DNA from 2 places in the Gilliamella sp. Gris3-2 genome. Region 2 is predicted to be linked to the other one. Evidence: riboswitches for the same ligand, from Rfam matches in the RefSeq annotation. Region 2 holds a riboswitch; the other holds the start of a gene.

Region 1 (4,443 bases), on a different contig from region 2:
GATGCGTGGAAAGGTCATTCTTATTATATTATTGTGTGTGATCAAATAATCAGGGCTTTCATTGCTAGGCAAATGTCCTCCTTTCATTAATACCGCTTTACAGCCTAACTTGAGTAATTCACGCCCTTGCTTTTGCATTTCATCTTCGGTTTTAGCTTCATCACAATCGAGTAGCGCTGCTGCTTCTGGTAGATTGGGAGTAATAATTGTGGCTAAGGGTAATAAAAGCTCACGAATAGCTGTTACGGCATCAGACTTTAAAAGGGGATGTCCACTTTTAGCAACCATTACAGTATCTAACACGATAGTAGGAATAGGGTTTGTTTTAAGAAGGTGGTGAACGGTTGCAACTATTTCTTTATTCATTAGCATACCCATTTTTACGCTATCAATTTGAATATCTTGATAAAGTGTATTAAATTGGGCTTCAATAAATTCGGGCGATATAGCTAATACCGCATCAACTCCTTGCGTGCTTTGTGCTGTTAGGGCAGTGATAACTGACATACCATATGCACCAAGTGCAGAAAAAGTTTTTAGATCGGCTTGAATACCTGCACCACCGCTAGGATCAGATCCTGCAATGGTTAATGCAATTGTTGTCATGATAGTATTTCCTATTTAACTTGTTTGATTTTGTTGATAAGCGATAATGTTGCTTGTTGAATATCTTTTTTGCCACAAATAGCCGAAACTACAGCAACCCCGTCAATGCCCGTTTGAATAATATTAGTTATATTGTTTTCATCAATACCACCAATGGCAACAGCTGGGCACTGTTTTAGTTTGACTAATTCAGTTAATTGTTCTGTTCCTATTGCTACCGTTGCATTTTTTTTGGTTATGGTTGGGAAGATAGGCCCTATGCCAATATAATTAACCTGCTGCCAAGGAACTGCTTTAAGTTGTTGTTGGTTAGTTACCGAAAGACCTAACCATTTATCTTTGCCGATAAGTTGTCGAGCTACATCAACAGGCAAATCACTTTGTCCAATATGGACACCATCGGCATCAACCGCTAAAGCAATATCTACATGATCATTTATAAATAGTGGAACAGAGGTGTCGTTTAATGCTTCTTTTAATGCTAAGGCAGCGTAGTACCAATCTTTACCGCTAAACTCACGTTCAGATCTTAACTGTATTGCAGTCACACCATTTGAAACAGCAATCTTTGTGGTGTTTACCATGCCATTAATGCCACCGCATAATAATGGATCAAGGACTAAATAGAGGGTTAAATCCAGTCGTTTTTTCATTTGATTTCCTTATTAAAGCGATGGGTTAAATGTTGAGAGTTGATCTAATAGTGATATCGAGAAAGTTCCTAATCCTTGTTGTTTATTAGCTAGCTCACCAGCTTTTTTCATCATAAAACATGCACAGGCAGTGGCTGATAATGGGTCAGGAGAATTAGCTATGAAAGCCGCTACCATTGCAGATAATGAACATCCTGTACCTGTTACTTTTGTTAAAGCAATATCACCTCCAGTTATACTATATGTGCTGTTTCCGTTAGTTATGTAGTCAACATCGCCCGTCATTGCGACAATAGTTTGATATTTTTGCGCAAGCTCTTGGGCAGCGTTTAAAGCTGATTGAGTTGTGTCTTGACCGTCGGGTCCTTTTGAGAAAGATTTTTGACCATTTAGTGCTAATATTTCTGAAGCATTACCTCGTATTACTGCGGGATTAAATGATAATAATTGATGTGCAATTTCAGTTCGATAATTAAGTGCTGCTCCTACAGCAACAGGATCGAGTACCCATGGGGTTTGTGTTTGCTGTGCCTTGGCGGCCGCTAATAGCATACTTTGGGCTGTGTTGCTGTGAATAGTGCCAATATTAATCAGTAAGCTATCGGCAATGTTGACAAATTCAGCAACTTCTTGTTCGGCAATTACCATTGCTGGAGATGCACCAATAGCAAGTAGTACATTGGCGGTAAAGTTTTGGACTACATCATTAGTAATGCAATGCACTAGTGGGCGGTGTTGTTTTATATAATTGATAAAAGGAGCGGTTTGGGTAATTTGGAATGATTTGGCTGCTGACATATTTCTTCCTTTCTTACTGATTTATTAATTTATAAATGTCGGGAAGAATTTGCCAATTTAAGGCTTTTATGGCTTAGACTTCCCTACGCTGGTATAATCCAGATCAGGTTCAACGGGTGAAATCTCAGTTTTTTGTTTAGACAAAAAACACCCCGAGTCAAAATGATTTTTTTATTATGAACTGATTATCTATTTTTAACAAGCTATTGTAATAATCTTTCAATATCAGTAATTGCTTTTCTATCTGGTAAGAAGATGATTAGATGATCATTGTCTTCAATGGTTAAATCAGTATTAACGATAATAACATCTTCTCCACGCACTACAGCTCCAATGGTTGCACCCGATGGGAGTTTTAGGCCATTAATATTTTTGCCAACCAGTCTTGATGTTTCACCATTACCATTGGCAATAATTTCGACAATTTCGGATTCTCCTTGTCTTAATGAAACAACTTTAACAACCCCAGTTTGTCTAACATGGCTTAATAGCTCAGATATTGTGGCGTGTTGTGGGGAAATCGCAATATCAATCACACTATCATTAATTAGTTCAAGGTAGGCTTGGCGTTGAATTAATACAATTACTTTTTTCGCTCCCATTCTTTTGGCTAACATGGAGGACATGATGTTGGATTCATCATCACTGGTAACAGCGATAAATAGATCAGTAAGTTCAACTTGTTCTTGTGAGAGCAATTCTTGATCCGATGATTCCCCATGTAATACTGTTGTATTAACAAGTTGCTCGGCAATTAATTCTGCTCGTTCGGCATTTCGCTCAATTAATTTGACTTGATAGTTATTTTCTAAACGTTTTGCTAGAGCGACAGCGACACCACCACCGCCACTGATAATTATTCGTTTATATGGTTTTTCTAACCTTTGTAACTCACTGGTCACCGCTTTGATATTAACGGGGGGAGTTATAAAGTAGACCATATCGCCCGCTTCTATAAGTGTTGAACCAAGCGGTCGGATAAAACGGTTTTTGCGGTAAATAGCTACTACTCGAGCTTCAACATGTGGTAAATGTTCTTTGAGTTCTGATAATTCACTACCTACTAAAGCACCGCCATAATAAGCGGTAACGGCAACCAAACAGACACGATTGTCGTAAAAGGATGCAAATTGTAGCGAACCAGGATATTGTACTAATTGACTAATATGGTTGGTGATAAGGTTTTCTGGAGCAATGATATGATTGATATTAATACAATCTTTATTGAAAAGAGGGTAGTTTTCGTTATTGTATTCAGGTGATCTAATGCGTGCAACTTTTTGTGGAATATTGAACATGACATGCCCAATTTGGCAGGCCATCATGTTGACTTCATCAGAGTTAGTTACAGCAACAAGCATATCAGCTGATTCAGCACCAGCACTTTCTAAAACTTGTGGGTATGATGATTTTCCGCAAATCACCTGTAAATCAAAACGTTCTTGTAGTGATTGTAATTTATCATAATTTTCATCAATCACCGTGACATCATTTTGTTTTTCTGTAACAAGATATTCTGCAAGCGCACTACCTGTTTGTCCTGCACCAAGAATAATAATCTTCATAACTAACCTGTATATTTAAATGGCTTTAATTGTTACCCATTTTCCTTGTATATTAAAGCCATTGCATACTGTTTTATTTTTAGTAACAATCAGTTATTAATTTTTCAATTATACAAAACCGATTGCATCATAAACTTTTTTCAAAGTTGGTGCGGCTTTTGAGCGTGCTTTTTCTGCCCCTTCTTGCATTATTGAAATTAGATAACTTTCATCATCTCGATACTGATGATACTTCGCTTGAAGTGTAGTTAGCATATCAATGACTTGTGTTGCTACTTCGGTTTTAAGGTGGCCATACATTTTGCCTTCGAACTCTTTTTCAAGTTCGCTGATAGGCTTACCTGTCACGCCAGTTAAAATGTCAAGTAGGTTTGAAACACCAGCTTTATTTTTTAGATCGTAACGTACCACAGGTGGCTCATCTGAATCGGTCATTGCACGTTTTATTTTTTTCTCGATATCTTTTGGATTTTCGAGTAAACCAATTACGTTATTGCGATTTTCGTCTGATTTAGACATTTTTTTAGTGGGTTCTTGTAGTGACATGACGCGAGCACCCACTTTCGAAATAAAGGGCTCAGGAATAGTAAATATGTCACCGTAAAGCGCATTAAATCGCATAGCAATGTCGCGTGATAGTTCAAGATGTTGTTTTTGGTCGTCACCTACTGGTACTAAGTTTGCTTGATAGAGCAAAATATCCGCAGCCATCAGTACTGGGTAATCAAACAATCCCGCATTGATGTTTTCAGAATGACGAGATGATTTATCTTTAAATTGAGTCATACGGCTAAGTTCACCAAAGTAGGTGTAACAGTTTA
Region 2 (4,443 bases):
TTTAAGGTTTGATAAAACAAGCAACAAGCATAAGGGAAATTAAGAAATATATGTGCCAATAAAATACCTTTTAAACCATAAATGGATATCACAAAAGGCAAACCTAAATAATGACAAAACGACGCTAATAAACCATGTTGCCCATAAACAGATAATAACCCCGTTACCACAACCAACGTAGGAAATATAAACGTGATAGGCATAATGCGTAGCAATAGATTTTTACCCCAAAAATTGACTATCGATAGGGCTTTAGCCATCAATATTGCCAATAACACAGATAGCAATGTTGATAACGTTGCTTGAAATATTGTTATCCAAATAACATGTAATAAATAACTATCAAAATAGACAGTTAAATTATTAGACTCAAAAGCAACTAAACAAAGCGCAAATAGTGCTGAACCTAATACAACTAAAATCAAGCTTGCAGCACTAATGCCAGGGATTAACGTTCTTAATTTCAACATTATACTGAATAAAACTATTTACTAATGGTGGATTTCCATTCACGCACCCACCTCTTTTGATTATTTTTAACTTGCTTAGCATCAAACTCGAGTGCTTTATTGACTGGTTTAATTTGCTGAAAAGCTTCAGGCAACGTTATATTAATAATCGGATACATGAAATTTTTTTCAGCAAATTGACGTTGTACATCAGGCGTTAATAAATATTGTAAAAAAGCACGTGCCAATTCGGGATGCTGACTATACTTAGTAATACCCGCAACTTCGACTTGGCGATAATGCCCTTCGTCAAAAATAGCAGCAGCATAACGATGATCATTATCATTCATAATATGTGCAACTGGCGAAGTGCTATAACTAAGCACAAAATCAGCTTCGCCTTTTAAAAATAGGCCATAAGCTTCACCCCAACCTTTGGTCACTGTCACAGTATTTTTTGCTATTTTCTGCCATGCAGATGCAGCATCATCACCATATATATTTTTCACCCAAAATAATAAACCTAACCCAGGAGTGCTGGTTCGTGGGTCTTGATAGATAATTTTCCAGTTGACTTTATTATCTACTAACTCATGCATGCTGTGTGGTGGATTACTGATTTTTTGTTGATCATAAATAAAAGCGAAATAACCAAAATCATAGGGCATAAAATCACTATCCCACCAGTTGGTATTTAAATTATCTGGTTTATTGATTTGATGAGGTATAACTATTTTGGCTTGTTTTGCCTGTTCTAAAAGATTGTTGTCTAATCCTAAAATTACATCGGCATTAGTTCTATCACCTTCAAGTCGCATTCGATTTAAAACCGCTACTCCATCGCCTAATGTAACAATCTCAAGTTCACAGTTACACTGTGCTTCAAACCCTTTCTCAATTGCTTTTCCTGGTCCCCATTCTGAAATAAAGGAATTATAACTATAAACAGTTAAGGTTGGTTTTACGTTGGCAGCATTTACAATAAAAGGTATCGAAAATACCAAAGATAATAACAATTTTTTACAAAACATTTTGCCTCCAAAATAGCAAATAAAAGACAAAAGGTTTGAGCAAGTGCAATAACTCAAATCCCTCCGCTGGCATGATCCAGTTCAGGTTCGGCGGGTTATGTTATCCTATCTAACATTCTCAGCCCTTTAGGGCACCCCGTTGAGAACATCAATTAGTTTAGAGGTTAGTATGAAGATTGTAAACATCAGAAGTGATAAAAATTTAATGTAGGAACAACTCACTTTATTTATGAAGCTTTAAAAAATGGCTATAAAGAATATACATGAAAACAAAACTAACGCCTTATCACTGACGGAAGATATGGCGCTTATATTATAAAGAAGATGTAACTATTACCGATTCGGTTAAACATTTACCTTTACTTAAATTAGTTTATTGAGTAATAAAAAAATTAAGTTGATTAGTTTCATCGAATGCCCCCTCAAGTTCTCTTGTAGCGAACTGATAGCTTTGATTTGAATCTCCTGCTTTCGTACATTCTGTTATGATGGCATGTTTCGTGTGAAAAGTTTCAGACGATGTTAACTGTTTGTATAACAAGGCCAAATCTTTACCTGTCAGAGTAAAAAGCTTATTCCAATCATTTAACTGCGTTTCAACAAATTCGCGACCTTTCTTACAAGTAATAGCATCTAGCTGAATATTTGGTATAGTATATTTTTTAAGCTCAGAAAATTTAGGATGTTCATTTATAAAATCAACTTTTTCATTAAGCCCTTCTGCTTTTAAAGCTTCAATAAAGCCATCTTCTCGGAATAATTTGATTTTTCGAGATTGAAATTGCCCTTTCCCTCGTAAAGTTACTTCATCTGGATAAGGTTCATCTACTGAATAATCCCAAAAATCTTTTTGACGCTCAATAAAAACATCATTAATAACTTTAACTGGTAGTTCAAGCTCTTGCTGTTCACCTTTAATAATTACTGGAACTGAATTTAAATATTTAGCTATCAACTTATCGTAAGTTTCATCACTCACATTTGAAGTTGTATAGAAAGTTGTTAATAAATAATAATTACTTTGAGTAGGATTAATTAATCCTGAACTATTAGTTGTTGAAGGTTTAGCTATAAAATTTAATGATTGATTACCGTAAGACAGTGTATGCTTACCGTATTCAAATGTATAATTCACACTTGATTTTGCTGGAATGGTTAATTCATTTCCATCAATAATCACTTTTATTTCATTTGGTGTTGGATTATCAATCATACGATCAACAGAGCTAGACGAAGTGGTATCTGAACCAAAACAACCGACCAATGTTATGCTGCAAACTAGCAACAAAGAATATTTTATTTTTTCATCGTATTAATTTTTTTTGTAAAGTTTTTAAAAGAAACCATATTTTATCATGAATTTGATAAAACAACTATTTTAGCTATCACTTCAATAATTGAATTGAAAAAGTATGGAGTTGATGTTCTGATAAACCAAACGTCGTTTTATTTTAGATGAAATTTAGTACTGATATAGCAACTTTTTAATTGTAGGAATTTCTAGTGTTGTTTACAGTAATTAATACTATAAACATTGCGAGAAATCGTGCATCAACAAGGATTCAAGTTTCATTTAGCCGAAAACAGTGTTTACTAACCAACGCTGCCCCAAACAAACACATTTTTAATTTTTGACTAGATATGATCTAATCCATCCCGTACTTCTTTATATTGGACGAATTAAAGCAACTCCGCAAATAAATAAAAACATTCAATTTACTCATTGGACACTCATTTATAAAAATGAGCACCAATGAGTAAGTAGTCTTTATTTAGTTAAATTTTAGTTATGACATTTATAGTAATTATAGATATGATAAATCCCGAACCATATCTTCAATATATACTTTTAATTCTGTTAATTGCTGTTCTTTTGCCGCTCGAAGCAAGCTATCTTTGGTTTGCAATGTTCCTTTACTGTAATTATGTAAATTTGATGGCACATTGCCAGAGTAGATATAATCATGTTTTGCTGACGTTTGTACAATGTTAAATGATTTACTGTAACTATAGATTCCATGAGCCTCAATTTCAGTGGTTAAGGTTAATTTATTGCTGTGAGTCACAGTTTGTAAATTAAACTGCTGATCTTTATAGGTTTTAACTTGCTTTTTATTACCGTTTTCGTCAGCGAATTCAATAAATTTATCAAATATTTTTTCGGTTTTGGTTTCATTGTTAACTGATTTACCAAGATCAGAAAATTCAACATTTGTCGTTACACGGATCGTGACATCTGCTTGTCCTGGTTGGTAGATAACAAATTCTATAAAGTCTTTACTTAATAGATCTGTTACATAAGATTTTAATTCTGAAGAATTATAATAAACTTTTATTTTCCCTTCTCTTTTATATTTATCTGCTTGGAAATCTGCATCGCGAAACGCTCCGTATTGGCGATAAGCCGAAGCAGCTGAAGCGTAATATTGGGCAACTTCTCGAAATTGATAACGACGTGTTGCTGTTCTGGCTAATTGTTGTGCTTGTTCATAAGCATTTTCTGCTTGTTGAGTACAGTGTTTTCTATCATTCTCAATAGAAAGTTTGTCACTATCTTTGTACTTGCCAAGAGGCTGATATACTTCCGAGGCATTATTAAATGCATCCGCAGCAGCTTTATAATTACCTTGCTGTGCTAACATTTTTCCTTGGTCATAATAATCTTTAGCAGCAAGTTGCATATATTTTTTATTTGCATTGTTATACAAACTTTCAATGTTTTTATAGTTGTATTGCTCAAATCCTTTTTTGTATAAATCGGCTTTTATTCTATAACTTTTACTATCGGTTCCTGTGATTGAATTACCATAGTCATAGTACTCTTTTGCGATACTCTCTTGTAATTTAGTAAAATCATATTTATTATCAAAAAAACTGATTTCTTGGCTATAAAAACGATCACTTAATCGCAGTTTCATTGCTAATAAATTTTGGTAGCATTCTATTCGTTTGGCATAATCCTG

The links. Region 2 has a riboswitch for thiamine pyrophosphate ahead of thiB (thiamine ABC transporter substrate binding subunit). Riboswitches for the same ligand answer to the same signal wherever they lie in the genome.
Region 1: linked by a shared signal. The riboswitch ahead of thiM (hydroxyethylthiazole kinase) and the one ahead of thiB (thiamine ABC transporter substrate binding subunit) in region 2 are both predicted to bind thiamine pyrophosphate.

What each region holds. Positions count from the first base shown of each region.
Region 1 is NZ_LZHB01000049.1:28,361-32,803, reverse strand. It holds gene thiD (bifunctional hydroxymethylpyrimidine kinase/phosphomethylpyrimidine kinase) at 1-606, opposite strand, end outside; gene thiE (thiamine phosphate synthase) at 618-1,259, opposite strand; gene thiM (hydroxyethylthiazole kinase) at 1,272-2,057, opposite strand; TPP riboswitch at 2,121-2,222, opposite strand; gene trkA (Trk system potassium transporter TrkA) at 2,261-3,622, opposite strand; gene trpS (tryptophan--tRNA ligase) at 3,731-4,443, opposite strand, start outside.
Region 2 is NZ_LZHB01000037.1:20,601-25,043, forward strand. It holds gene thiP (thiamine/thiamine pyrophosphate ABC transporter permease) at 1-470, opposite strand, end outside; gene thiB (thiamine ABC transporter substrate binding subunit) at 485-1,480, opposite strand; TPP riboswitch at 1,521-1,629, opposite strand; gene A9G32_RS05845 (hypothetical protein) at 1,854-2,744, opposite strand; gene A9G32_RS05850 (hypothetical protein) at 3,286-4,443, opposite strand, start outside.